Regions from separate parts of the Modestobacter sp. NPDC049651 genome, predicted to be linked through region 1. Evidence: riboswitches for the same ligand, from Rfam matches in the RefSeq annotation. Region 1 holds a riboswitch; each other region holds the start of a gene.
The links. Region 1 has a riboswitch for cyclic di-AMP ahead of AB0J00_RS02925 (C40 family peptidase). Riboswitches for the same ligand answer to the same signal wherever they lie in the genome.
Positions count from the first base shown of each region.

Region 1 (7,032 bases):
CTCAAGATCGCGCTCGAGCTGTCGCGCAACGACCAGGCGTGGGACGGCGTCGCGACCAAGTTCTTCGAGCACTTCCTGGCGATCGCCCGCGCGATGAACGCGTTCGGGTCGCAGGAGGTGTCGCTGTGGCACGAGGACGACGGCTTCTTCTACGACGTGCTCGTCTCCCCGGACGGGACGGCGGAGCCGCTGCGGGTGCGCTCGATGGTGGGGCTGCTGCCGATCCTGGGCGCGACCGAGATCCCGGGGTGGGTCAGCCAGCTGCCGGACGTCGCGAACAAGGTGCGCTGGCTGCAGAAGCGCCGGCCGGAGCTGATGGGCCCGCTGCGCAGCCGGTCGACGCCCGAGGGTCGCAAGATGATCCTGTCGCTGGTCGACAAGGAGCGGTTGCAGCGGCTGCTGCAGCGGATGTTCGACCGCGACGAGTTCCTCTCGCCCTACGGCATCCGCTCGCTGTCGAAGGCGACCGGGCAGGTGTTCGCCAACGTCGGCGGGCGGGACGCGTCGATCGAGTACGAGCCGGGGGAGTCGCACACCAAGCTGTTCGGCGGGAACTCGAACTGGCGCGGGCCGGTCTGGTTCCCGGTGAACGTGCTGCTGGCCGACAAGCTGCGCACGCTCGGCCGGCACTACGGCGACTCGCTGACCATCGAGATGCCGACCGGCTCGGGCCGGCAGGTCACGCTGGTCGAGGCCGCGGACATCATCGACGACGGGCTGACCGCGCTGTTCCGGCCGGTCAACGGCAAGCGCCCGGCCGACGGCAAGCGCATCGAGGCCAGCGACTCGCCGCTGTGGCGGGAGCACCCGACGTTCAGCGAGTACTTCGACGGCGACACCGGCGAGGGGCTCGGGGCGACGCACCAGACCGGCTGGACGGCGCTGGTCGCGCACCTGCTCAACCCGCGGCTCCCACCCGACCCGCGCTGGGCCTGAGAGGCCGGCGGACCGGCCGTGCTGGTCTGGTCTCACTGCCCCAAGAAGTGTGAGGTCAGCCGTCTTCGCCTTCCTTCCGAGGCGGCGCCGTCCGATGGTCTCGGGAGACGCCACGGAGGGAGAGCAATCAATGGGTCTGATCCGCAAGAGCATGTCGCTCGGCACCATGGGCCTGGTCAACTACCGGAGCAAGGACGAGCGGACGGCCAAGTACGCCAAGCAGACGCGCAACGCCGCCCGCGTGCAGGTCGCCCAGACGGCGATGATGATCGAGAACCAGCGGCAGCAGCTCGCGGCCGCCGATCACGCGAACGTCCGCGAGGAGGTCCGCGACATGCGAGCTGTGCAGGCCCCGGCTCCCTCACCGGTGGGGCCGCCCCCGGGGTTCTACAACGACCCCGACGACCCGGCTGTGCTGCGGTGGTTCGACGGTTCGCAGTGGACCGGGATGACCAAGCCCGTCGAGGGCTGACCGTCGAGCCGGACCGCCGGACGCGCGCCCCGGCTTCCTCGGACGAACACTCCGAGGAGGCCGGGGCGTCGTTCGTCCGTGCTCGTGTCGGACCCTGCTGGCAGGGTGCCCGCCGGTGCTCGAAGGGGGACGAGGCATGGACGACGACGCGCTGGCCGAGCTGGCGGACGCACTGGGCGTGGACCCGCGGACGGCGTTGCGGGCGCTCGGTGGGGGCTGGCGGCGGGCGGACGTGCGCGGCCGCGAGTGGCCGGTCGACCGGTGGACCGGCGCGACCTGGTTCGTCGCCGGGAAGCCGCGCCAGGTGCTGCTGGGCGTCGACCACGCGCAGCTGGTGCTGGCCCGCCCGCTGGTGCGCTGGGACCCCGGCCCGGTGCTCGGCTGGACCGACGCGCGGGAGTTCGCCCGCGACGACGTGACCTTCCAGCCGGACCTCCTGGCCGACGCTGTCGAGGACGTCGTCCGGGCGAGCCGGCGCCGGCTGCGCTGGTGCCGCACCTGCCGGACGGTGCACGCGCCGGAGGACATGCACGACCGCGACGACTGCTCGGCCTGCGCCGCCAGCCACCGCGGCATCCGCCCCTGACCCGGCCGGGGCTGCCCGGTCGGACGCGGCCGGTCAGCGGTTCGGGAAGGTCGGCGCGGGGCGGTTGAACGGCGGCCACCAGGACGTCGGCGGTGCCGGCGCCGCCGAGGTCGGTGGAGCCGGAGCGGTCGTCGTCGGTGGTGCCGGCTCGGTCACCGGCGGCGGCACCGGCACGCTGACCGTCGGCGGCGGCGGCTCCACGACCGGCGGGGGCGCCGGCTCGCTGGGCACCTCGCTGGTCGCCGGGGGCGGCTCCGGCGGCGGGCTGCTCGCCGGCGGCTGCTCGCTCGGCGGCGGGGTGCTCGGCGCGGGCGCCGGGGGCGGGGCCGCGGTCCGCCGCGGGACCGGTGCCCGGCTGGTCCGCGGTGCGGCTGCCTCCTGCGGCTCCTCGGTCGCCGGCACCGACGCCGCGGCCGGGCTGGGCGTCACGGGCACCGGCATCGGCGTCGGTGTCGGCGTGGCGGACACCGTCGTGGTCGCCGCCGGCCGCGCTGTCGGGTCCGCGACGCCGTCCACCTCCGCGGCCGACGGGGTGACCGGCCGGAGCACGGTCCCGCCCAGCACCGCCCCGCCGAGCAGCAGCACCGCACCCGCGCCCACGGTGAGCACCGCCCGCACCCCGCGGCCCCCCACCCCGGGCCGGCGCACCGGACGGGTCACGACCCCGCCGGTCAGCCCCGGGCGGCGGGCGCCCAGCAACGTGTCCAAGCCGACGTCCGCCGGTTCCTCCGCGGCGGCGACCGGGAGCACGGCGTCGCCGTGCACCGCGGCCCGGGCGGCGGCCGCGAGCGCACCGGCGCTGGCGTACCGCGCCGACGGCACCTTCGCCATGCCGCGCGCCAGCACCGAGTCGAGGTCGGCGGGCAGTTCGGGCCGCAGCGAAGTGACCCGCGGCGCCCGTTCGCTGAGGTGCGCCCGCACCACCGCGTCGCTGGTGTCCAGCGGGAACGGCGGCCCCCCGGTGAGGCACTCGAACAGCACGCAGGCCAGCGAGTAGACGTCCGACCGCGCGTCCGGCTCGGCGCCGTCGAGCACCCGCTCCGGCGCCAGGTAGTGCGGCGTCCCGACGGTCGTCCGCTCGACCGGCGACGCCGCGCCGATCGCCTCGGCCAGCCCGAAGTCGACCAGGTAGACGAAGTCGTGCGGCGCGACCAGCAGGTTCGACGGCTTCACGTCCCGGTGCAGCACCCCGGCGGCGTGCGCGGCGTCCAGCGCGTGGGCCGCCTGCTCGACCAGCGCGACCGCCCGGGCCGCCGGCAGCGCGCCGTCCCGGGCGAGCAGCCGGGCCAGGTCGGAGCCGTCGACCAGCCGCATGTCGATGAACGGCCGGCCGTCGACCTCGCCGAACCGGTGCACCGGGATGACGTGCGGCTCGGTCAGCTGCGCGACCGCGTGGCACTCCGCCGCGAAGCGTGCGGTGAACGCCGGGTCGGCGGCCAGGCCCTCGGGCAGCAGCTTCAGCGCGACGTCCCGCTCGTGCTGCTCGTCGTGGGCCAGGTGCACCTCGCCCATGCCGCCCCGGCCGAGGAGGCCGCGCAGCTCGTACGGACCGAAGTGCGTCGCGTCCGCCACCGGCCACCCCCTGCCGTCCGACTGGGCCTGACGCTAGAGCCGGGTGCCGGCACCGGCGCGCGAGCCGCGCGCCGGCGCCGTCGTCCGGCCCCGTGTTCCCGACGCTCCGCGACCGGTGGGTGACGATCCGCTGCACCCGATCCGGTCGCGCGGCGCCGGACGCGGTCAGGTCAGCCGTCGGGCGGTGGTGAAGCTGCCCATCGCGTCGAGGCTGACCACCTTGACGACGCTGCCGCTGGTCGGTGCGTGCACCATCTGGCCGTTGCCGATGTACATCCCGACATGGCTCACCGGGCTGTAGAAGAACACCAGGTCACCGGGCCGCAGGTCGGCCCGCGACACCGGCGTGCCCAGCTTGGACTGGGACAGGGACGAGTGCGGCAGCTTCACCCCGGCCGCCGCGTAGGCGTACTGGGTGAGCCCGGAGCAGTCGAAGGCGTCCGGGCCGGCCGCGGCCCACACGTAGGGGTCACCCTGCTGGGCGAGCGCGGTGTCGACCGCCTTCTGGGCGGCGCCGTTGGGCGCGGGAGCGGGTGCTGCGGCGACCCCGCCGCCGCCGGAGCTGGAGGCGAAGGCCGGCAGCGGGGTGAGCGCCACCCCGGCTCCGACGAGCACCGCCACGGCGGCGCGGCGGGAGCGGGGCAGGATGGACGTGCGTGCAGTCGTCATCGACGACGGTTCTCCTCGTTCTCGACCGCCTACCGGGTGAGCTGACGGGTTCGGGCGGGAACTCGCCCGGCGGCGCGGTGGCCGCTTCACCCCAGACGTGCGGTGGGTCCCCGGTCCGGCCCGCCCCTGGCGGGGGCGGGCCCGTTCGGCGTGCCCGGCGGGGGTCGCCATCGGCGACGAGGACCCGGCGGGCGCGCTGAACCTATGAGCGGGCGCAGCGCTCCGCAGGGGGACAGCACGTCACGGCTGGTGACCCCGTGTGGTCGGCGCGCCCGGGTGCTCGGGACTCGCCGTCGGTGAACTGCGCGGTTCCGGAAGGGGTGGAGAACACTGCGGAAGACGGCCGCGGACGACTGCGCCGGACGAATTCCCGGGGCCTGCGCGCGTCCCTGCACACCGTGAGCAGCCCGGCCCGCGTGTCAGCGGGCGCGCTGCCAGTCCCGCGGGCTCAGCCCGTACGCCTCCCGGAACCGGCGGGCGAAGTGGCTGGGGTCGGCGAACCCGTGAGCCCGCGCGACGGCAGCCACCGACCGCCGGCGCCCGGCAGGGGAGGCGAGCGCCCTCCGGGCCGCCTCCGGCCGCCCGGGGTGCCGGTCGACCTGGCCGCCGGGGCCGCCGCTCCCCGCTGACCGGGCGGGTCAGCCGGTCGCGACGATCAGCCCTCCGGCGCGGGTGACCCGGTCGGCGCGCACCAGCGCCGACAGCGCGGCCTCCAGGTACGGGATGAGCACCGGGTGGTGCCGGCGGTGGCCGAAGACGGCCAGCGTCTCGTCGAACAGCTCCTCGCGGGTCAGCCCGGCCCGGGCCCGGCACAGCGCCACCATCGCGTTGGCCACCTCCTCCGGCGGCACGTGCTCCAGGGGCCGGTCGGCGTGGTCGGACTGCCGGCGGAAGCCCGCCCAGGACGCCGGGTCCAGCCCCGCCGGCCAGCGGTACTCGGCACCGGGCTCGGGCAGCAGCGCCAGCACGTCCTCGGTGCGCGCCTCGCTCAGCCGGGCCACCCCGAACGCCGCGGCGGTCAGCCGGGCCAGCCGCACCCGGTGCACCGGGCCCTCGGCGGCGATGCCGGCCAGCATCGTGCGGCGCACCGCCCGCGCGGCCTCCGGGTTGGCGAGCTGGTGCAGCAGGCGGGGGTCACCGGCCGGCCGCGGGGTCCACGGCTGGAACGGCTGCTCGCCGGGCAGCACGGCGGGGGCGAGCACCGGCAGCGCCGTGGTGCGCACCGGTTCGCCGAGGTCCTCGTCGTCGAGGTCGTCGAGGTCGTCGAGGTCGTCGGTGTCGTCGAGGTCGTCGTCGTCCAGCTCGTCGTCGGCCGGTTCCGCGACCGGTTCCTCGACGGGCTCCGGGACGGCGGGGCCCGGCGCCGACCGGACCGCCTCCACCAACCGGTCGAGCACGGCCTCCCGGTCGGCCAGCCAGCCGGGCAGCCAGACCCGCTGGACTGCCGGCCACCGCGCGGCCAGCGCCTCCGCCGGCACCAGGTCGCGGTCGGTCACCGTCTCCCGCGCCGCCCACGCGGGGCCGTCGAGCAGCACCGCCAGCACCGGGGGCGCACCCGGGACCCCCACGGCGAGGTCCACCCGGAAGTCCGACGTCCCGACGTCGGTGCGCACAGCCAGGCCGCGGCCGCGCAGCCCGGCGGCGACGTCCTCGCGGTGCGCGTCGGGCCGCCGGTCCGCGGCCGGCTGCGGCGGCCGCGCCCCGGTGGCCACGTCCAGCAGCGCGCGCAGCCGGCGCACCCCGGCGGCCGACGTGGCGCCGCCGGCGAGCAGCGCCGGCGGGAACGACGCGACCACGACGACCTCCCGCCGCGCCCGGGTGACCGCCGCGGTCAGCAGGTGCTCCCCGCCTGAGCGGGCCAGCGGACCCAGGTCGCCGGCCAGCCGGTCGAGGCCCTCGGGCGCGCAACCCAGCGTGAGCAGCACGGTGTCGCACTCCCGCCCGGCCACGTCCGCCGGTTCGCGCACCCACACGGTGCCGTCGGCGAGCGCCTGCAGCAGCCGCTCGTCGCCGGTGGCGCGCAGCCGCTCCTCGACCAGCGCGCGCTGGGCGTCGTGCAGCGCCACCACGCCCACCGACCGGCCCGGGCGCCGCCGCACCTCCGCGACGACCGCGTCGGCCTCCGCGGGGTTGGTGAACCGGTCGTCGGTGGCCGAGCGCAGCACCGCGCCGCCGGTGCGCACCAGCGAGACCGCGGCGCGGCCACCGGGGGAGGGGAACGTGCGGGTGCCGGGCCGGGGCGCGGCGGCGGTCAGCTCCTCGGCCAGCGCCCGGTGCTGCCAGATCAGCTCGCGGCGCGGCACCCCGGCGCGCAGGCACGCCGACAGCAGATCCGCGCCGCCGGCCTGCGCACCGTCGCCCACCACGACCGCCGTCCGGCCACGACCCAGCGCACCGATCGCGTCGACCACGGGCAGCCGCTCGGCGTCCTCCACGAGCACCAGGTCGAACGTGCCGGCCAGCGGCGGCAGCTGCCGGGCGACCGCGGCGGGCGTGGTCAGCACGCAGCGCGGGAGGTCGGCCGGGTCGGCGAACAGCGCCGGCACGTCCGCGGCGGGCTCGGGAGGCGGAGCCTCCACCGCGGGAGCCGGCGTGCCGGCCACCCGCGCGCGCAGCCGGCCGCCGAGCTCGAGCGCGCGGTCGTGCGCCCGCTGCACCGCGGCGGCCTCGGCGGCGCCCAGGCCGGTGGCCGCCGCCCGCTCGGTGAGCGAGGTGCGCGCGAGCCCGCGGTCGAAGGCGGCGACGGCGTCCTCGGCCGGCACCGCGCCGGCGAGCAGCGCGCTGCGCACGCCGGGCA
Region 1 covers NZ_JBFAOG010000001.1:582,992-590,023, reverse strand. The annotation lists gene AB0J00_RS02945 (glucosidase) at 1-936, shown strand, start outside; gene AB0J00_RS02940 (DUF2510 domain-containing protein) at 1,067-1,408, shown strand; gene AB0J00_RS02935 (hypothetical protein) at 1,545-1,994, shown strand; gene AB0J00_RS02930 (serine/threonine-protein kinase) at 2,028-3,566, opposite strand; gene AB0J00_RS02925 (C40 family peptidase) at 3,732-4,235, opposite strand; cyclic di-AMP (ydaO/yuaA leader) riboswitch at 4,267-4,350, opposite strand; partial or broken gene AB0J00_RS02920 (helix-turn-helix domain-containing protein) at 4,655-4,798, opposite strand; gene AB0J00_RS02915 (DUF4011 domain-containing protein) at 4,874-7,032, opposite strand, start outside.

Region 2 (7,032 bases), on a different contig from region 1:
GGACGTCGTCCTCCTCAAGCGCCTGGAGCAGCCGGCCGCGCACCGGACCCTCGGGCAGCGCCGTCGGCAGCAGGTGCGGGCCGCCGCCGACCAGCAGCGGTGCGACCGAGAGGTCGAGCTCGTCGACCACGTCCGCGGCCAGCGCCGCCGCGAACAGCGCCGGCCCGCCCTCGCACACCAGCTGCTCCAGCCCCCGGGCGGCCAGCACGTCGACGGTCACGCCCAGGTCCACGTCCTCGTCGCCGCACACCAGCACCTGCACGCCGGCGTCGGCCAGCGCCGCCCGCCGGTCGGGCTCGGCCGCCGCGCAGGTGACCAGCACGGTCGGCACCACGGCGCCGGTGACCAGCTGGTCGTCCGGGGTGAGCGACGCCCGCCGCGACACCACGACCACCGGCATCACCGGCGGCAGCCCGAGCGTGACGCGCAGCTGCCCGACGGCGGAGTCGGCGAGCACCGGCCGGTACCCCTCGGCCGCCGCCGTCCCCGCGCCGACGAGCACCGCGTCGGCCAGCGCGCGGAGGGTGCGGAACACCCGCCGGTCGCCGTCCGAGCCCAGCCCGCCGCTGCGCCCCTCGACGCTGATCGTCGCGTCGAGGGCCTCGATGAAGTTGACCCGCAGGTGCCGGCCCGGCGCGACGCGGTAGGCGTCGGCCAGGCCGGTGGGGTCGCGGGGGAGCGCGGTCACGTTCAGCGGGTGGTCAGGACGACCGCGCTCTCGGCGGGCACGGTCACCGTGGCGCCGGCCAGCCGCGGCTCGTCCTCGCCGCTGCGGAACAGCACGCCGGTCGCCGGCTCGTCGAGCTCGACCTCGCGGTCCTGCCCGGCCAGGTTGGCCACCACCCGCAGCGAGCCGCGCTCGATGACCAGCCAGCGCTCGTCGTCGTCCCAGCTGACCCCGACGACGGACAGGTCCGGGTCGGTCAGCTCCGGGTGCGCGCGGCGCAGCGCCAGCAGCTGCTTGTGCACGTCCAGCAGCTGCGCGTGCGGCTCCTGCGCGAGCTCGGACCAGTCGAGCTTGGACCGGGTGAACGTCTCCGGGTCCTGCGGGTCGGGCACGACGTCGGCGTCCCAGCCGTGCGCCGCGAACTCGCCGATCCGGCCCTCGGCGGTGGCCTTGCCCAGCTCCGGTTCCGGGTGGCTGGTGAAGAACTGCCACGGCGTCGAGGCGCCCCACTCCTCACCCATGAACAGCATCGGCGTGAACGGGCTGGTCAGCACCAGGGTGGCGCCGACGGCGAGCAGGCCGGGGGAGAGGGAGGCGGAGATCCGGTCGCCGACCGCGCGGTTGCCGATCTGGTCGTGGTCCTGCAGGTAGCCGAGGAACTTCCAGCCCGGCAGCTGCGCGGTGTCGACCGGCCGGCCGTGGTGCCGGCGGCGGAAGCTGGACCAGTCACCGGCGTGGAAGTACGCGCCGGTGAGCACCCGCGCCAGCCCCTCGAGCCCGGCGTCGGCGAAGTCGGAGTAGTAGCCCTGCCCCTCGCCGGTCAGCTGCGTGTGCAGCGAGTGGTGGAAGTCGTCGCTCCACTGCGCGTCGATGCCGGTGCCGCCGGCCACCCGCGGGGTGACCAGCCGGGGGTCGTTGAGGTCGCTCTCGGCAATCAGCGTCAGCGGCCGGCCGAGCGCCACGGACAGCTTCTCGACCTCGATCGCCATCTCCTCGAGCACGTGCGTCGCGCGCTCGTCGACCAGCGCGTGGACGGCGTCCAGCCGCAGCCCGTCGACGTGCATGTCGCGCAGCCACATCTGCACGTTGTCCAGGATGTAGCGGCGCACCTCGTCGGAGTCCGGGCCCGACAGGTTGATCGAGTTGCCCCAGGTGTTCGCCCCGCCCTCGGCGAAGATCGGGAAGAACTCCGGCAGGTAGTTCCCCGACGGCCCGAGGTGGTTGTAGACGACGTCCTGGAGGACGCCGAGGCCGCGCTGGTGGCAGGCGTCGACGAACCGCTGGTAGGCCGCCGGCCCGCCGTAGGTCTCCTGGACGGCGTACCACCCGACGCCGTCGTAGCCCCAGTTGTGCGTGCCGTTGAACGCGTTGACCGGCAGCAGCTCCACGAAGTCGACGCCCAGGTCGACCAGGTGCCCGAGCCGGTCGATGGCGGCGTCCAGCGTGCCCTCGGGCGTGAACGTGCCGATGTGCAGCTCGTAGACGACGCCGCCGGCCAGCGGCCGGCCGGTCCACGGGCGGTCGTTGCACGCGTACGCCGACGGGTCGAACCGCCGCGACAGGCCGTGGACGCCGTCCGGCTGGCGCCGCGAGCGCGGGTCGGGCCGCGGCGTCTCGTTGTCGTCGAGCAGGAAGCCGTAGTCGCTCTCCGGCTCGGCCGGCACGGTGACCCGCCACCAGCCCTCGTCGTCCCGCTCCATGTCGTGCACCTGCCCGTCGAGTTGCAGGCGGACCCGCTCGGGCAACGGGGCCCAGACGGAGAACTCGACGGGCTCGGGCATGGGGAGGACCTCCGTGGGCGGTGGGGTGGGTCGGATGAGCGGAACCGGGCTGGGGAGCGGACCGATCATGCCCGCCCGGCGGGCCGCCAACCCTGGGACGCCGAACGGCCGGGCACCCTGTGCTCAGGTGCCCGGCCGTTCCGGTGGTCGTGCGGTGCGGTCAGACCGCGAGCAGCTGACCCACGTAGATCAGGTTGGGGTTGCTGACGACGCCGCGGTTCTTGGCGTAGAGCGACTGCCACGAGGTGCCGTTCTTGGCAGCGATCTTGCCCAGGGTGTCACCCGACTGGACCGTGTAGCTGCCGGTCGCCGCAGCGGCCGGGGCCTGGCGGGTGGCGCGGCTGGCGGCCGGCTGCCGCTCCTGGACCGGGGCGGCCTTCGGAGCCGGCGCCGCCTGGGGGGCGGGCGCGGCCTTCGGGGCCGGAGCCGGGGCCGGGGCGGCCTTCGGCGCGGGGGCGGCAGCGGCCGCGGCGGTGGTGCCACCGGTCAGCTTCTTGCCGCAGACGGGCCAGGCGCCGATGCCCTGGCCGGCCAGGACCTTCTCGGCGACCGCGATCTGCTGGGCCGGCGAGGCCAGGTCGGCGCGCGCCGCGTACGCGGTGCCGCCGTAACCGGCCCAGGTGCTCTGCGAGAACTGCAGACCGCCGTAGTACCCGTTGCCGGTGTTGATGCTCCAGTTGCCGCCGGACTCGCACTGGGCGACACCCGACCAGTCGTGCTCAGCGGCCGAGGCCGCGGTCGTGCCGACGCCGATGGTGGCACCGAGGCCGACCGCGGCGGCCCCGACGGTGACCGCGCCGCCGCGGAGGACGCGACGGGCGCGGGCGTGACGAGGCGCAGAGTGCTTGGACATGCGTGGGTTCCTCCGATCACCGCCGGCGAGGTGAGCTGTCGGGTTCGGGCGATCGGTGCCCGGCCGCAGATCTGCGGCTTCACCCCGTAGACGCGCGGCGCAGCTGGGCGGCGCGTCGGAAGTGGGTCCCCCGCCCCCGTCCGGAAAGGGTCTGGTTGAGGTCGCCGGTGGACGGGGTTTGGCGGTCCGGCGCCGCGCTCGGCCAGGAAGGCCCGAACGCGAGGGGAACGCTAGGTGAGGAAGTGCCAACGGTCGAACGGTGTGTCGCAGTACGACGGCGCGTCGGCGTGACCTTCTTGTGACACGCCGACCCCAGTTCGGCAGTGCGTCGATGTGACGTGACGCTGTGTCGACGAGTCGACATGACGATTCAAGGACCTCCGGTGCGCTACCGCCCGGGGGGACGGACGACCAGGGGGGACGGACGACCGAGGGGCGGCTGCCGTCGTCGGCAGCCGCCCCTCGGATCCGGCGGGCGTCAGGTCAGGCGCGCACGAGCAGCGCCACCGGCAACCGGTCCAGCAGCTCGGCGGTCCGGACGCCGTCCGCGTCCGCGACCACCCGCGTGCCGGTGAGCAGGTCGCGCCACGCGCCGGTCGGCAGCGCGATCGCGGTGTCACCCCAACCGCCCGCGGACACGTGCACCGGACGGCGGGTCGCGACGGTCACCACCCCGCCCCGGTCGAACGCCACGACAGAGTCGGCCGCCGTCCCGGTGGCCTCGACCGGCGTGTAGCCGGCGAACGCCTCCGGGTGGTCCCGCCGGTGCCGCAGCGTGCGGGAGACGACCAGCAACTTCGCCGCGCCCGTCTCGTCGACCGGCGGCACCCAGCCGCCGTCGAGCCGCGTGAGCAGCTCCCGGCGCCGGTCGTAGTCGACCGGGCGGCGGTTGTCCGGGTCGACCAGCGAGAAGTCCCACAGCTCGGTGCCCTGGTAGACGTCCGGGACGCCGGGCATCGTCAGCTGCAGCAGCTTCTGCGCCAGCGAGTTCGACCACCCGAACGGCGCGATCCGGGCGACGAACTCCTCGATCTCCGCGTGCGTGGTGGGGTCGTCGTACGCGGCGTCCACCAGCGCGTGCAGCTGGTCCTCGAACTCCTGCACCGGGTTGGTCCAGGTGGTCGAGGTGCCCGCCTCGCGCGCCGCCTTCTCCACGTACGCGTGCGCGCGCTCCCGCGACAGCGGCCAGGCGCCCACCAGGTTCTGCCACACCAGGTGCGCCAGCGACCGGTCGGCCAGCGGGTGCCGGTCGACCCAGCCGCGCACCAGCGTCGCCCACTCGGTCGGCAGCTCGGCGAGCACGGCCAGCCGGGCGCGCACGTCCTCGCTGCGCTTGGTGTCGTGCGTCGACAGCGTCGTCATCGACTCCGGACGGCGCTCCGCGCGGCGCTGCTGCGCCTCGTGGAACTCCGCCACCGTCGAGCCGAACCGCGCCGGGTCGCCGCCCACCTCGTTGAGCGCCACGAACCGCGCCCAGCGGTAGTAGGCGCTGTCCTCGACGCCCTTGGCCATCACCGGCCCCGAGGTCTGCTCGAACCGGGTGGCCAGCTCCGAGCCGGCCTGGCCGAGCAGCGGGTGCAGCGCCTCGACCGCTGCGGTGAGGTCCGGCCGCCGCTCCTTCACCGCGGTGACCGTCTCGTCCAGGTACGAGCGGCCGTCGGGCAGGTAGCTGCGGTAGACCGGGAACGACGCCAGCAGCTCGGCCAGGCCCTCCCGGACCTGCTCGGCCGGCACGCCCTGCAGCTCGCCGACGATCCGCTGCAGCCGCGCCACCTCGGACCCGAGCATCCCGTCGGTGACCTCGCGCTTGCAGTCGTGCACCAGCTGCGCGTAGTCGACCGGACCGCCGGCGAGCTCGGTGTCCAGCTCGGTCAGCGCCGCCTCACCGGCGGGGTCGACCAGGACGTCGTCCACCTCGGTCAGCGCGTCGTAGCCCGTCGTCCCGGCCGTCTGCCAGCCCTCGGGCAGCTCCTCGCCGGGCTCGAGGATCTTCTCCACGACCGTCCACCGGTCGCCGGTGGCCGCCGCGAGCCGCTCGAGGTAGCCCTTCGGGTCGGCCAGGCCGTCGGGGTGGTCGATGCGCAGGGCGTCGACCGCACCGCCGTCCACCAGCTCCCGGACCAGCGCGTGCGTCGCCTCGAACACCTCCGGGTCCTCGACCCGCAGGCCGGCCAGGGTGTTGATCGCGAAGAACCGCCGGTAGTTGAGCTCGTCGTCGGCGCGCCGCCAGTCGACCAGCTCGTAGTGCTGCCGGGCGTGCACCTCCTGCGGCGTCCCCTCGCCGGTGCCGGGGGCGATCGGGAAGCGGTTGTCGTAGTAGTGCAGCTCGTCCCCGACCACCTTGAGCTCGGACACGTCGTCCGCGCTGCCCAGGACGGGGATGCGGACCTTGCCGCCACCGAAGTCCCAGTCGATGTCGAAGGCGCTCGCGTGCGCCGACCCGCGGCCGTGCTGCAGCACGTCCCACCACCAGCCGGACTCGTGCGCGTCGCTCACGCCCATGTGGTTGGGCACGAGGTCCAGCACCAGGCCGAGGCCGTGCTCGTGCAGCCGGGCCACGAGCCGGTCGAGGCCCTCGCGGCCGCCGCGGGGCTCGTCGATGTGGGCGTGGTCGGTCGTGTCGTAGCCGTGCGTGCTCCCCGCCTCCGACCGCAGCAGCGGCGAGGAGTACGCGTGGCTCACGCCGAGGTCCGCCAGGTAGCCGGCCACGGCCGCCGCGTCGTCGAGGGTGAAGTCGGCCGTCACCTGCAGCCGGTAGGTGCCGTTCGGCACCGCCCGGCGGTCGCGCTCGGTCACTCCGCGGCCTGCAGCACGATCAGCGAACGGCCCTCGAGGGTGACCTTGTCGCCGGCCTTCACCTGCAGCGGGTCCACCTCGCCGAGCTCGGAGGAGTCGACGACGACGGTCCAGCCGGTCGCGTACTCGTCGGAGGGCAGGGTGAACTCGATCGGCTCGTGCGAGGCGTTGAACGCCAGGTAGAAGCAGTCGTCGGTCACCGGCTCGCCGCGCTCGTCCATCTCCCGGATGCCGTGGCCGTTGAGGTACATGGCCAGCGACTTGGCGAAGCCGACGTCCCAGTCGTCGTCGTCCATGAGCTCACCGGCGGGGGTCAGCCAGGCGATGTCCTGCACCGGATCGCCCTCCTCGCGGCGCACCGGGCGCCCGTGGAAGAACCGGCGGCGGCGGAACGTCGGGTGGTCGGTCCGCAGCTTCGTGACGAGCTTGGTGAACTCGAGCAGGCCCTCGTCGACGTCGTCCCAGTCGATCCAGGTGATCTCGTCGTCCTGGCAGTAGCCGTTGTTGTTGCCCCGCTGGGTGCGGCCCAGCTCGTCGCCGTGCAGCAGCATCGGCACGCCCTGGCTGAGCATCAGCGTGGCGATGAAGTTGCGCCGCTGCTGCGCCCGCAGCTCCAGGATCTCCGGGTCGTCGGTCTCGCCCTCGACGCCGCAGTTCCAGCTGCGGTTGTGGCTCTCGCCGTCGTTGTTGCCCTCGCCGTTGGCCTCGTTGTGCTTCTCGTTGTAGGAGACCAGGTCGTTGAGGGTGAAGCCGTCGTGCGCGGTGACGAAGTTGATGCTGGCCACCGGGCGCCGGCCGGAGTGCTGGTACAGGTCGGCCGAGCCGGAGATGCGCGCGGCGAACTCGCCGATGGTGGCGTCCTCGCCCCGCCAGAAGTCGCGGACGGTGTCGCGGTACTTGCCGTTCCACTCGGTCCACAGCGCCGGGAAGTTGCC
Region 2 covers NZ_JBFAOG010000029.1:3,997-11,028, reverse strand. The annotation lists gene AB0J00_RS21860 (dihydrofolate reductase family protein) at 1-688, opposite strand, end outside; gene treZ (malto-oligosyltrehalose trehalohydrolase) at 691-2,448, opposite strand; gene AB0J00_RS21850 (transglycosylase family protein) at 2,609-3,301, opposite strand; cyclic di-AMP (ydaO/yuaA leader) riboswitch at 3,307-3,463, opposite strand; gene treY (malto-oligosyltrehalose synthase) at 3,785-6,097, opposite strand; gene glgX (glycogen debranching protein GlgX) at 6,094-7,032, opposite strand, start outside.
Region 2: it holds a riboswitch for cyclic di-AMP, as region 1 does, so the genes downstream of both, AB0J00_RS21850 (transglycosylase family protein) here and AB0J00_RS02925 (C40 family peptidase) in region 1, are expected to answer to the same signal.

Region 3 (7,032 bases), on a different contig from region 1:
AAGATCCGCGCGCTGCGCGACGCCGGGTTCGACATGGACCTGGGCGGCAAGGACATCACCAGCGTCCAGTACCAGAACGCCAACAACTCGGTCCGCGTGAACGACGAGTTCATGCGCGCGGTCGAGGAGGGCACCGAGTTCGGCCTGCGCGCCCGCCTCGACGGCTCGGTGATCGAGACCGTCGACGCCCGTGAGCTGTTCCGCAAGGTCACCCAGGCCGCCTGGGAGTGCGCCGACCCGGGCATCCAGTACGACGACACGATCAACGACTGGCACACGAACCCCGAGACCGGGCGGATCAACGCGTCCAACCCTTGCTCGGAGTACATGAGCCTGGACAACAGCTCGTGCAACCTGGCGTCGCTGAACCTCATGAAGTTCCTCAAGGACGACGGCCGGTTCGACGCCAAGAACTTCGTGAAGGCCGTCGAGCTGGTCATCACCGCGATGGACATCTCGATCTGCTTCGCCGACTTCCCGACCGACCCGATCGGCGACACCACCCGCGCCTACCGGCAGCTGGGCATCGGCTACGCCAACCTCGGCGCCCTGCTGATGGCCACCGGCCACGCCTACGACTCGCGGGGCGGCCAGACGCTGGCCGCGGCGATCACCTCGCTGATGACCGGCACCGCCTACCGGCGCTCCGCCGAGCTGGCCGGCATCGTCGGCGCCTACGAGGGCTTCGCCCGCAACGCCGACGCCCACGCCCGGGTCATGCGCAAGCACGCCGCCGCCAACGACGCCGTCCGCCCGGTCGGCGCCGACGACGCCGACGTGCTCAAGGCCGCCACCGAGCAGTGGCAGCTGGGCCTGGAGATCGGCGCGGAGAACGGCTGGCGCAACGCGCAGGCCTCCGTGCTGGCCCCCACCGGGACCATCGGCTTCATGATGGACTGCGACACGACCGGCATCGAGCCGGACTTCTCGCTGGTCAAGTTCAAGAAGCTGGTCGGCGGCGGCTCCATGCAGATCGTCAACCAGACCGTGCCGCGCGCGCTCCGCAGCCTGGGCTACCAGGAGGAGCAGATCGAGGCGATCGTCGAGTACATCGCCGAGCACGGCCACGTGGTCGACGCCCCGAGCCTGCGTCCCGAGCACTACGAGGTCTTCGACTGCGCCATGGGCGAGCGGGCCATCTCCCCGATGGGCCACGTCCGGATGATGGCCGCGGTGCAGCCGTTCATCTCCGGCGCGATCTCCAAGACGGTCAACATGCCGGAGACGGCGACCGTCGAAGAGGTCGAGGACATCTACTTCCAGGGCTGGAAGATGGGCATCAAGGCGCTGGCCATCTACCGCGACAACTGCAAGGTCGGCCAGCCGCTGTCCGACGCCAAGGCCAAGAAGGCCGAGGCCCCGGTCGAGACCGCGATCGCCGAGGCGGCTCCCGCCCTGGCGCACCCGGTGCGCAAGCGGCTGCCGAAGAAGCGCACGAGCATGACCACCTCGTTCAGCGTCGCCGGTGCCGAGGGCTACATGACCGCCGGCATGTACGAGGACGGCAGCCTCGGTGAGGTCTTCCTGAAGCTCGGCAAGCAGGGCTCGACCCTGGCCGGTGTCATGGACGCCTTCTCGATCGGCATCTCGATCGCGCTGCAGCACGGTGTGCCGCTGGAGACCTACATCCAGAAGTTCACCAACATGCGCTTCGAGCCGGCCGGCATGACCGACGACCCGGACATCCGGATCGCCCAGTCGGTGATGGACTACATCTTCCGTCGCCTGGCGCTCGACCACCTGCCCGTCGACACCCGCGCGACCCTCGGCATCTTCAGCGCCGAGGAGCGGGCGGCCCAGGTCGCGGGCAGCTACGGCACCTCGGCCAACACCGCCGAGGTCGTCGAGGACGACGAGGTGGACGTCGAGGCGCTGCGCGGCTCGGTGCCCACCGAGGCGCCGGCCGAGGCCCCGAAGGCCGTCGAGAAGGAGTCGCCGAAGCAGGCGATCAAGGAGGCCCACTCCTCGGCCGAGCTGCTGGAGCTGGTGACCGGCACCGCGACCGACGCGCCGCTGTGCATGACCTGCGGCACGAAGATGCGCCCCGCCGGCAGCTGCTACGTCTGCGAGGGCTGCGGCTCCACCAGCGGCTGCAGCTGATGCCGACGCCCGTCGGGACGTCAGGGCGGACATCGCCCGACGTCCCGGCGGGCCCGGCGGTCCCTCAGCCGGCTCGCCGCTGACACCCCGCACCGGACCGACCACCGTCGCCCCGGCCGCTCGTTGCGGCCGGGGCGACGCTGCGTTTCCCGGGTGCGGTCCTCGAGCCGAGAGCTCCGAGCGGTTCGCGGCGAGGCTCCCCTACGGTGTCGCGATGACCCGGGCACTGGACGAGGGGCCGTTCTTCCACGGCACGAAGGCCGACCTCCGGGTCGACGACCTGCTCACCGCGGGGTTCCGGTCGAACTACCGCCCCGAGGTCGTGATGAACCACGTCTACTTCACCGCGCTGCGCGACGGCGCCGGCCTCGCTGCGGAGCTCGCCCGCGGCGACGGTGAGCCGCGGGTGTACGAGGTCGAGCCGACCGGGCCCTACGAGGACGACCCGAACGTGACCGACAAGAAGTTCCCCGGCAACCCCACCAGGTCCTACCGCAGCGCCGCACCGCTCCGGGTCGTCCGCGAGGTGACCGACTGGACCCGGTTGACGCCGGAGGCGCTGCAGACCTGGCGGGACCGGCTGTCCGCGCTCCGGGCGGACCAGCGGGGCGAGATCATCAACTGACGGCCGGTGCCGACCGGACGGCCGGCGGCGGACAGGCCGAGGGCCCTCTCGACGGATCGAGAGGGCCCCCGGGTGGAGCGGTCGTTCAGTGCCGGAGCGGCTCACGCACCGCCGCAGCCGATGTCGATCCCGGAGACACCCTCACCGAGCAGGGCGACCCCGCAGGAGTTGCCGGAGAAGTTGATGCCCGGACCGGGCACCGGGGTCGGGACCACGTTGCCGTCCGCGTCGGTGAACACGGTCCCCGGCGGGAAGCCGACCAGGACGTCCAGCGGCGCGAAGAACGGCTCGGCGGGCCCAGGCCCGTCGGTGTCCACCGAGGTGGTGTTGCCGTCGATGGTGTTCTTGACGACCGAGACGTTCTCCACCGGACCAGCGGCGTTCGGCTGGTCGGTGTTGAACAGCGGCAGGGTGAGCAGGAGCAGCCCGGCGGCCGGGAAGTCCAGCGTCCGGGCCGGCGGCGTCGGACCGTTGTCGGTGATCGTGTTGCCCTTGATCAGCACCGAGTCCATGTTCACCACGGCCACGCCGGTGCCGGAGACCGCCAGCTGGCCCTCCACCTGGCCGATGCCGGCCAGGCAGAACCGGTGGTTGTCACGGACCGTGTTGCCCACGACCCGCCAGTCGCCGGCCGGGATCGTCGAGGGCGCGACCACCGGGACCTCGGTGTTGCCGTCGTCGAACATGTTGATGCCGACGCAGTTGTTGGTCACGGTGTTGCCGACCAGCTTCCCCGTCCGCGACTCGCGGACGAAGATGCCCAGGTTCCAGCCGTCGGACGAGTTGCGGGCGACGTAGGAGTTCGCCGTGGGGGAGTCCGACACCGAGATCCCGGCGGTCCCGCTGCTGCCGCTGGTGCCCTCCTGCTGGATGCCGCGGTCGAGGCCCTGCTCGACGTTGTCGGTGATCCGGCTGTTGGTCGTGTTGCTGACCAGGATCCCGTACCGGTCGTGCGCGACGCCCTTCGTGTGGGAGACCTGGACGTCGCGGGCGGTCTCCACGACGATGCCGTTCGCCGGGTGGTTGACCGTCTGCAGGCCGGTCACGGTGACCGGGCTGTCCGGGTTGAAGAAGAACAGCGCCGAGACGTCGTCGGAGAGGCTCTGCTGCAGCGCGTCACCCTCGGCGGTGTCGGTGCTCTCGGGATCGTGCCGCGCCCACTCCGTCCAGCAGGCGTTGCCCGCCGCCGGGGCCGGCGCCTGGTCCTCGACGACCGTCCAGTCGGGCCAGGTGATCCGGGTCTTGTCGGCCCCGGCGCCCGTGATGGTCAGGCCCTTGCCGTTGATGCACACGGCCTGGTTCTCGTAGGTCCCCTCGAGCAGCTGGATGGTGTCGCCGCTGCGGGCCTGGTCGACCGCCGCCTGGATCGACTGCCCGGGCTCGACGACCCAGGTGTGCCCGCCGCGCCAGTGTGCGGACGCGACGCCCGCGGGCAGGACCGCGAGCAGCAGCGCGAGCACGCTGAGCACCGAGAGCCTGCGTCCCATCGCGGCACGCGCTCCCGGCCTCTCCGAGTGGTGCATGGTGGCCTCCTCTTCCGGCACTGGCCACGCCCGCTTCCTCGCGGGCGCGGAGGTGTGCGACGGGTGAGCCCCGCCTGTGCGTTGTCTGGCTGATCCGGGCTCACCTTCGCGGCGCTCCCGGGCGGCGTGAACGGCCCGGGAGTCGGGACTTGTTGCCCGTCGCAAGTCGCAGCTCCGACCTGAGGAGGGGGTCCCTGCCCCTCGAGGCGCGTTCCGCGCCGGACCGGCGGGTGTGCCACCCGCCCCAGGTCGCCGTCCGTTGGTGCGGCCCGGTCGCCGCCGTGGCAGGGCGGCGGCGGGAGACCCGCCGTGAGACGTCGGGTGCAAGCGCAGACGCGGGTGGTTGCGCCGTGCCGAGCAATCTGCGCACTGCGGTTCGGCATGTCGTCGAGAGCCGATGTGACGGGCGCGACACCAGGAACCGGCGACCTGCGCGAACAGGTGTCGGGGGCGCAGACGTGACCCAGGTCACGACGACTACTGCCAAGGTGGCCCGTAGCTTTTCGTGTGCGCTCGTACACGGAGAGCGCGGCGCCGGTCCGCCCAACCCTGTCCACCGGTGGCCTTTCCGCAACAGTCCAGGACAGGGGTGGGGGACCCAGGTTCCCGGCGCACCCAGTGCGTCTTGGGGTGAAGCCGCCGCGCGCGGCCGGGCGCCGATCGCCCGAACCCGACAGCTCACCTCGCCGGCGGTGATCGGAGATCAACGACTCATGGCAAAGCACCGCGCGCCGCGCTACGTCCGCACCAAGAAGGTCGTCGCTCGCGCCCCCCTCGCCGCCGGCGCCACCGTCGTCGGCATCGGCGTCCTGAGCAGCACCGCCCAGGCGTCCACCCCGTCCAGCGTCACCACCCACGACTGGACCGGTGTCGCCCAGTGCGAGTCCGGCGGCGACTGGGACATCAACACCGGCAACGGCTACTACGGCGGCCTCCAGTTCAGCCAGTCGACCTGGGCCGCCTTCGGTGGCACCGCGCTGGCGCCGCGGGCCGACCTGGCCACCCCGGCGCAGCAGATCCAGATCGCGGAGAAGGTCCTCGCCGGGCAGGGCATCGGCGCCTGGCCCACCTGCGGCAAGAAGCTGACCGGGGGCACCGCCGCGGCCGCCGCGCAGTCGGGCACGACGGCGCCCGCGGCTCCCGCGGCCGCGGCTCCGGCCCCGGCGGCGGCTCCGCAGGGTGGCGACTACACCGTCGCCCGGGGCGACACGCTGGCCAGGATCGCCTCCGCCCACGGCACCACCTGGCAGGCGCTCTACCAGCGCAACGAGGCCACCATCGGCAGCGACCCGAACCGCATCTTCCCGGGCGAGCACCTCTCGCTGACCGGCACCGCCGCGCCGGCCAGCACAGTGGGCACCGTCGGCAACTCGGCCGGCAGCACGACCGCCACGATCACCACGGTCGCCGTCACCACCGGCACCGCGGCCACCACGACCGCGAAGATCACCAACAGCGCCGGCCCGGTGAAGCCGGCGGCGCAGGCGGCGGCCGACGCGGTGGTCAGCAACGTGCCCGGCGCCGGCGCCATCACCCTGGGCGGCACGCGGGCCAGCGCCGTCGACCCGCACGGTCACCCGTCGGGCCTGGCGATCGACTACATGGTCATGTCCGACACCGCCCTCGGCAAGGCGATCGTCCAGTACCAGGTCGACCACTGGGACGAGCTCGGCGTCGACTACGTCATCTACCAGCAGAAGATCCTGACGTCGCCGACCGGTGCGTGGAAGCAGATGGAGGACCGGGGCAGCCCGACCGCCAACCACATGGACCACGTGCACGTGAACTACGCGGGCTGACCCCCCGCCGGCCCGCTCGAGCGACCCCCTGCCCGCACCTGCGGGCGGGGGGTCGTCCGTCCGTGCGGGCCGGTGTTGTTCAGCGGGGTCCGGCGGCCACCGGGGGCGGGCCGGTGGGCACCCGGCGCGGGGCGGCCGGCGCAGCCGCCAGCACCAACCCGGCCGCGACCACGAACGCCGGCACGCTCCCGGCGGCGTCGGCCAGCGCGCCCAGCAGCAGCGCGCCGGCCGCCTGCCCCACGGTCAGCGCGACGAACAGCGCCGCGGTCGTCTGCGCGGCCGCCTCCGGCGCCAGGGCGGTGCCCCAGCTGATCAGCACCCCGCTCAGCGCCACGAACCCGCAGCCGAACACCGCCAGCGCCACCGCGGCGACCACCACGCTCCCCGGCCGCCACGCCAGCAGTCCCGTCCCCGCCGCGGTCGCCGCCGCCGTCGCCACCCAGGCGCCGCGCAGCCCGGCCCGCTCCACCAGCCGCCCGCTGAGCCCGCCCAGCAACGCCGCGGCGCCGAGCAGGCACCACAGCGCGCCGGTCACCTGGTCCGACAGCCCGGACCCGGTGGTGAGGTCCCGGCCGAACGTCCACACCGCCGTGCCGCCCGCCCCCGCCAGCCCGGCCGCGGTCACCGCGCGGGCCCGGCCCGCCCGCGGCCCGGTGGAGCGCGGCCGGTCCCGGGCGGCGGACCAGGTCGCCGACCGGTCCGCCCACCAGGTCGTCAGCACCGCGGCGACGGCGAACCCGAGCCAGAGCGACCGCCAGCCGTCCACCCAGGCCAGCACGAGCAGCCCGCCGGCCACGACCCCCGCGCCGGTGCCGCTGTTCACCACCGCCTGGGCCCGCGCCTCGACGTCCGGTGCCACCGTGTCCGCCACCGCCGCCACCAGGGCCGGGCTCGCCGCTCCCGCCCCGCTGCCGGCCACCAGCGCACCCACGGCCAGCGCCGGTACCGACCAGGCCACGCCGACCAGCACCGCGCCGGCCGCGGC
Region 3 covers NZ_JBFAOG010000018.1:63,874-70,905, forward strand. The annotation lists gene AB0J00_RS19360 (vitamin B12-dependent ribonucleotide reductase) at 1-2,100, shown strand, start outside; gene arr (NAD(+)--rifampin ADP-ribosyltransferase) at 2,315-2,725, shown strand; gene AB0J00_RS19370 (NosD domain-containing protein) at 2,827-4,212, opposite strand; cyclic di-AMP (ydaO/yuaA leader) riboswitch at 4,808-4,955, shown strand; gene AB0J00_RS19375 (transglycosylase family protein) at 4,962-6,047, shown strand; gene AB0J00_RS19380 (MFS transporter) at 6,127-7,032, opposite strand, start outside.
Region 3: it holds a riboswitch for cyclic di-AMP, as region 1 does, so the genes downstream of both, AB0J00_RS19375 (transglycosylase family protein) here and AB0J00_RS02925 (C40 family peptidase) in region 1, are expected to answer to the same signal.

Region 4 (7,032 bases), on a different contig from region 1:
CGGGGTCGTCGAGGTCCAGCACGCCGTCCTCGGCGAGCGCGAGGGTGAGCACCCCGGCGTAGGGCTTGGAGACCGAGGCCAGCCGGAACAGCGAGTCCGGGCGGACCGGGTCCGGGTCGCCGAACGCGCGGCAGCCCCCGGCGTGCACCTCCGTCCTCCCGCGGTGTCGGACGGCGGCGACGTAGCCGGGGAGCCGCCCGGCCGCGACGTCGGCCAGCAGGCCGGCCCAGACGGTGACGAAGCGGGACGGGTGGTGGACGGACGCGGTCACGGCGCACTCCTCGCTCGGGCGGTCGCGGGAAGGACTCCCGCGACCGCCCGGACTCATCGGCGCGGCCGGGTCACCCCCGGGACGAGGCGGTGCTGCGCTCGACGGTCACGGCCTCGACCGGGGCCTGGGGGCCGTCGGTGCCCAGCCGCCGCTCGAAGCCCGGCGGGATGACGAGGTCGTCACGGGAGAGCTGGTCGATCGAGGGCCGGCCCAGCCCGGTCAGCGCCGAGCCCAGGCCGTCGCGCATCAGGTCCAGCACGTTCTCCACGCCGGCCTGCCCGTTGGCGGCCAGGCCCCACAGGTAGGCGCGGCCGATCATCACCGCCCTGGCGCCGAGCGCGAGGGCCTTCGCCACGTCGGAGCCGCGCCGGATGCCGCCGTCCAGCAGCACCTCGAGCTGGTCGCCGACGGCCTCGGCGATCGCCGGCAGCGCGCGGATCGAGGCCGGGGTGCCGTCGAGGTTGTTGCCGCCGTGGTTGGAGACCGAGATGGCGGTGCAGCCGACGTCCACCGCGCGGCGGGCGTCGTCGACCCGCATGACGCCCTTGAGCATGAACGGCGCGTCCGGCCACTGCTGGCGCAGCCAGGCGACGTCCTCCCAGGTCGGCATGGGCGACTGCATCCACTGCCCGTACGCGCCGAAGAAGGTCGGCGCCGGGTCGCCCGGGGTCGGCACCATGTTCGGCACGGTGAGGTCGGGCAGCTTCTTGGTCTTCGCGAACTCCCACAGCCAGCCGGGCTTGAGCGCGACCTGCGGGGCGTACCGGCGCACCGCCTCGAAGTTGACCTTCTCCGGGATGAACGGGCTGCCCCAGTCGCGGCCGTAGGAGAACGACCAGTCGAGGGTGGCGATGATGCCGGCGGCGCCGGCGCGCCGGGCCCGCTCGACCTTGGCCGCCATCACGTCGCGGTCGCCGACCCAGTAGAGCTGGAAGAAGGTCTTCGGGTTGGCCTCGATGACCTCCTCCATCGGCTTGCTGGCCATCGAGGACAGGCCCATCGCCACCCCGCGGGCGGCGGCCGCGCGGGCGACCGCGACCTCGCCGTCCGGGTGCACCGCCTGCACGCCGGTCGGGCTGATCAGCACCGGGAGGGACACCTCCTGGCCCATGACGGTCGTGGCCATCTGCCGCTCGTTCGCCAGGCCCGCGGTGTGCGGGGCGAAGCCGAGCTCGGCGAAGGCGGCGGTGTTGTCGTCGACGGTCACCCCGCGCTCGGAACCGGCCACCAGGGCGCCGTACACGCCCTTCGGCAGCCGTCGCTTCGCCCGGCGCTGCGCCTCGGCGACCGTCTCGAACCACGCGTTGCCCACCTGGGACCTCCTGCTGCGACCGCCTCCGCGCCTGCCCGCGGTGGCACTGAGTGCCACCGTAGGGTGACGCGCGTCACCGGGCCAGCCTCCCTGCCGGGAGGCGGAAGACCGCAGGTCGGGCGGTGCGGTTCTCAGGCGGTGCGGATCGCCGAGACGTCGAACTCCACCTGGATGCGGTCGCTGACCAGGACACCGCCGGTGTCCAGCTTGGTGTTCCAGGTCAGCGCCCAGTCGCTGCGCTTGAGCGCCAGCGCGCCCTCGAACCCGACCCGCACGTTGCCGAACGGGTCCCTGGCCGAGCCGGTGAGCGTGAAGTCGACCGCCACCGGCTGGGTGGCGTCCTTGATCGTGAGGTCGCCGGTGACCCGGTAGACCTCGTCGTCGACCTGCGCGACGGAGGTGGACCGGAAGGTGATCTCCGGGTAGGTCTCCACGTCGAAGAAGTCCGGCGAGCGGAGGTGCGCGTCCCGGTCGGCGACCCCGGTGTCGATGCTGGCGGCCTTGATCCGCAGCGACACGCTGCTGTTGCCCGGCACGGCGGCGTCCAGGTGCGCCTCACCGGCGAAGTCGGTGAACGCGCCGCGGACGGTGGTGACCATGGCGTGCCGGGCGCGGATGCCGATGCGGGTGTGCGTGACGTCGACGGTGTAGTCACCGCTCACGTCGGGCAGGGCGCTGGTGGCAGCGTCGAAGTCGGTGGCGGCGCCCTCCGGCGCCCGGTGCTTGGCCACGGTCAACGCTCCTCTTCCGAAAGGTCCAACCCGGCAATCCTGCCCGATGCGGCCGCTGCGGTCACCTGGGTGGTCCCCCGGCCCCGCTCCGTGCACGGCTGCGGCCCGGACGGCAACCGCCGTCCGGGCCGCAGCCTGGGTCCGCTCAGTACCAGCCGGTGGACTTCGAGTGGCTCCACGCGCCGCACGGCGAGCCGTACCGGCTGTCGATGTAGATCAGCCCGGCGTCGATCTGCCGGTAGCCGTCGGAGGTCTTGGCGATGCCGGTGCTGGCCCAGGTCGAGTTGAGGAACTGCGGGATGCCGTAGGCGGTGCTGCTGGGGTTCTGCGCGTTGGGGTTCCAGCCGCTCTCCTTGCCCCAGAGGTTCTCGAGGCAGGAGAACTGGGTCTTGTCACCGCCGAGCTTGCCCAGCGCGTAGTCCTGGAACGAGCCACGGGCGGCGGGCGCGGCGGCCGGCGCGGCCTTCGCCGAGGCGGCGGCCTTCGCGTCCGCGGCGGCCTTGGCCTGGGCGGCGGCCTCGGCGTCCGCGGCGGCCTTCGCGTCCGCGGCGGCCTTCGCCTCGGCGGCTGCCTTCGCCTCGGCCTCGGCCTTGGCGCGGGCCTCCTCCTCGGCGCGGGCCTGGGCGTCGCGGGCGGCCTGGTCGGCGGCGGCCTGGGCCTGCACCGCGGCGGACTGGGCGGCCTCGCGCTCGCTGCGGTTGGCGACCTCGTGGCCGAGCCGCTCGCTCAGCCGGCCGTCCTCCAGCGGGGAGCCGACGGCGGACAGCTGGCTGGCGACGCTGACCTGCGGGCTGTCGGTGCCGGCGGTCGCGGTCTGCTCGCCGCCGGCGACGATCGCGACGACGAGCGCGCCCGCCGACGCGGCGGTCAGGTACAGGCCCGGGCGGCGGACCGGGGGGCGGTGCCGGCCGCGGCCGGACCGGGTGCTGCCGGTGGCGACGGGGAGGACGTCGGTGGCGGGCTCGTCGACGGAGAGCGCCGCGTCGTCCGCGGTGCGGTCGGTCAGGGTGGTGCTGGGCATGGGTGGTCTGCTCCGGGGTGCGGGGCCGGTGCGGACGGCGGTGCCTCGCGGGCAGCGTCCAGCGACCGGGGCGTGTCGGTGGGGGTGCGGCGACCGGCGGAGCGGCCCCGGCTCGGCGTCCTGGTCAGGACGGGCGGGGTGCGCGGCCGGTGGCCCGGGTCAGGCGGTGCGTCGCTCCGGGCCGGGCGAGAACGCGGCGGGCGACAGGGCGGACCCGGTCGAGCGGACAGCGGTGTCCTGCGGGGTGCTGCGGGGTGCTGCGATGCGTGCGCGTGGGCGCGCCATGCGGCGGCTCTCCGTTCCTTCCGTGGCCGCCTACCGAGTTAGCTGACGGGTTCGGGCGGGAAGAAGCCCTACCCCTCCGGGCGGGCACGTGGCCCGCGGAGGCGATTCACCCCAGTGCTGCGGTGGGTCCCCGGCTCGCTGCACGCAGCGACTCGGCGGCATCCGGGCGGGCTCCCCCGGGTGGGGGACCAACGTCCGACCGGATGCCCCCAACCTATGCGCCGTTACCCGCGCGTGACAATGCTGAACCTTCAATTTCGTGGTGACGTGCCGAACGTGGTCCCACCCGTCACTCCTGTGCTACCCGGGCGGCGGTCCGGTGGCGCCGGTCACGGCAGCCGGAGGACCGCCGTCCGGCGGACCAGCCCGGCGCCCGCGCCACCCTCGGTGTCCGGGACGTCGTAGGCGGCGACCTCCACCAGGCCCTCCGGCGCGTACGCCCGGCCCGGGTCACCCAGCAGCACGGTCGAGCCGCGGGTCCAGGCCGCGAACAGCCAGGGCAGCACCCGGGCGGTCATGTCCCGGTCGTAGCAGACGTCCCCGGCGAGGACGACCGTGCCCGCCGGCGGCTCGTCGTCCAGCACGTCCCCGGCCACGGTGATGCCGGTGACCCCGTTCACCTCGGCGTTGAGCGGGACGGCGGTGTGCGAGTACGGGTCGACGTCGCTGGCGACCACCGGACCGGAGCCGGCCAGCCGGGCGGCGACGGCGACCAGGCCGCTGCCGGCGCCGAGGTCCAGCACCGGCCGGCCGGCCACCAGGTCGGGGTGGTCGAGCACGTGGCGGGCCAGCGCGACCCCGCCGGGCCACGGCGCGGCCCAGAACGGCGGCGCCTCACCGGCGCCCCCCGCCTCGGTCTCCATCGCCTCCCACAGCGCGACGACGTCGTCGGCCACGTGCAGCTGCACCTCGGGCACGACCGGGGAGCGGTCGAGCCGGGTGTGGGCGCGGATGAAGTCCGGCGGGACGACGCGGGGAGCGGGCACGGGGTCAGTCTCCCGCGCCCGCTCCCGCCGGGGTCAGCGGGCCGCGACCGGCCGGCCGTGGCCGGGGCGGATGACCGTGACCGGGCAGTCGGCGTGGTGCACCAGCTGGTCGCTGACCGAGCCGAGCACCAGCCCGGCGAACCCGCCGCGGCCCCGGGCGCCGACGACGAGCAGGTCGGCACCCACCGAGGCGGACAGCAGGGCGCGGGTGGGCGGCGCGTGCACCGCCCAGGTGTGCACCTCGCAGCCGGGGTCGGCGCCCAGCGCCTCGGTGACGTGCGCGGCGAGCTCCTGCCGCACGGCCTCCTCGTAGTCCGGCAGCGGCGGCACGTAGCCCGGCGCCCAGCTCGCCGGGCGGGGGGCGGTGGTCATCCGCCAGGCGCGGACGACGTGCAGCGCCCACCCGCCGCGGGCGGCCAGACCGGCGGCCCACCGCAGCGCCTCGCGGGCGCAGGCGGAGCCGTCGTGCCCGACCACCACGCCGCCGTCGACCCGCAGCTCGGTGCGGACGCCGGCGGCGGACGGGTCGGGGTCGCCGGCGAGCTCGTCGCGCTCGTCGTCGTCAGGGAGGTCGAACTCGGTCATGCGGGGCTCCTCGGTCGGTGGGGTCGGTCGCACTGGCTCCTGCCCGGGGGACGCGCCGGGCGCCGGGAGCGTTCCCGCCTCAGTCGCGGACGACGTGCACCGCGGCCTCCTCGGCGGAGGCGGCACCGCCGTCGATGCCGTCGTCCTCGGCGTACAGCTCGTCCTCGCGGTCGACCACGCCGTCGTCGCCGGCCTCGGCCAGCCGCCCGGCCCGGTCGCCGCCGACCTCGTCGTCCAGCAGCTCGCCGTCGGTGTCGGAGGCGTCGCCGAGGCCGTCGCCCTCGTCGAGGGCGCCCTCGGGCAGCTCCCGGGCGAGCCGGCCGTCGAGCGGCTCCCCCGCCTCCTCCTCCCGGTCGGTCGTGCCCCAGTCGTTCGAGACCCAGGGCCGGTCGGCCGGCGAGTACCCGGCGGCGTCGTCGTCGGGGTCGCCCTCGAGGGTGTCGGACACCTCGGTCAGGGCCTCGGGGTCGTAGCCGTCGGTGCTGTGGTCCACGGGTCGTCTCCTCGCGTGTCGGGCAGCTGATCTTGGTAGGAGTGTGCTCCCGCGGCCGGGGAGCCGGGAAGGCCGCCCGCGCTGCGCCGTCCGCCGGACTGCACTTCACTGATCACGAACGGCGGCACCGCCGGCGACGACCGTCGACGGGGCACGGCCGCCGAGGGAACGGAGAAGGGACCGATGGAGCACTTCACGATCGCCACCGTCGCCGAGCAGAGCGCCGACTTCCGCCGCGTGCTGTGGACCGGCGAGCACACCCAGCTCGTGATCATGACCATCCCGCCGGGCGGGGAGATCGGCGAGGAGGTGCACGAGGTCGACCAGATCCTGACCTTCGTCAGCGGCACCGCGAAGGCGAAGGTCGGCGGGCAGGAGAAGAAGGTGGCCCAGGGCGACCTCGTCGTCGTGCCCGCCGGCAAGAAGCACAACTTCGTCAACGACGGGGTCAACCCGTTGGTGCTGTACACCGTCTACGGCCCGCCGGAGCACGCCGACAAGGCGGTGCACAAGACCAAGGAGGAGGCCGACGCCCTCGAGGAGGCCGGCAAGGACGAGCCGCCGACCGAGGGCTGACCGGCCCCGGGGAGGCCGTCGGCGAGGATGACCCGGTGATCACGCAGCCCGGCATCTTCGCCCTCGGCACCCCGGAGCACTGCTACCTGGAGCTCGACCTCGAGCCGGAGCGGTCCGGTGAGGACCTCGTGCGCGCCGTCGCGAGCCTCACCGGGCCGCTGTCCTCGACCGGCGGGGTCAACGTCGTCGTCGGCTTCCGGCCCGAGCTCTGGGCGCAGGTGGCCCCGGCCGACTCCCCCGCCGACGCGGCCGGCTTCGACGAGCCGATCGTGGGCGCCGGGCGCTACCGGATGCCGGCCACCCAGCACGACGCCTGGGTGTGGATCGCCGGCGGCGACCGCACCGCCGTGTTCGACAACGCCCGCGAGGTGCTCGCCTCGCTGGCCGGGGTGGCCCGGGTCGGCCGTGAGGTCACCGGCTGGCTGTACCGCCACGACCGCGACCTCACCGGGTTCATCGACGGCACCGAGAACCCGTCGCTGCTGACCGCGCACGAGTCGGCGTCCGTGCCCGACGGGGAGCCGGGGGCCGGCGCCAGCATCGTGCTGTTCCAGGTGTGGCAGCACGACACCGCCGCCTGGGAGAGCCTCGGCCAGCACGGCCAGGAGATGATGATGGGCCGCACCAAGCCCGACAGCGTCGAGCTGCCCGACGACGTCAAGCTGCCCAGCGCGCACGTCGCGCGCACCACGATCGAGGTGGACGGCGAGGAGCGGCAGATCTTCCGCCGCAACGTCGCCTACGGCGGGGTCACCGACCACGGGACGGCGTT
Region 4 covers NZ_JBFAOG010000004.1:180,130-187,161, reverse strand. The annotation lists gene AB0J00_RS08260 (serine hydrolase domain-containing protein) at 1-271, opposite strand, end outside; gene mftD (pre-mycofactocin synthase MftD) at 342-1,583, opposite strand; gene AB0J00_RS08250 (YceI family protein) at 1,715-2,314, opposite strand; gene AB0J00_RS08245 (transglycosylase SLT domain-containing protein) at 2,460-3,335, opposite strand; cyclic di-AMP (ydaO/yuaA leader) riboswitch at 3,633-3,788, opposite strand; gene AB0J00_RS08240 (50S ribosomal protein L11 methyltransferase) at 3,950-4,606, opposite strand; gene AB0J00_RS08235 (universal stress protein) at 4,640-5,191, opposite strand; gene AB0J00_RS08230 (DUF5709 domain-containing protein) at 5,271-5,684, opposite strand; gene AB0J00_RS08225 (cupin domain-containing protein) at 5,868-6,260, shown strand; gene AB0J00_RS08220 (Dyp-type peroxidase) at 6,296-7,032, shown strand, end outside.
Region 4: it holds a riboswitch for cyclic di-AMP, as region 1 does, so the genes downstream of both, AB0J00_RS08245 (transglycosylase SLT domain-containing protein) here and AB0J00_RS02925 (C40 family peptidase) in region 1, are expected to answer to the same signal.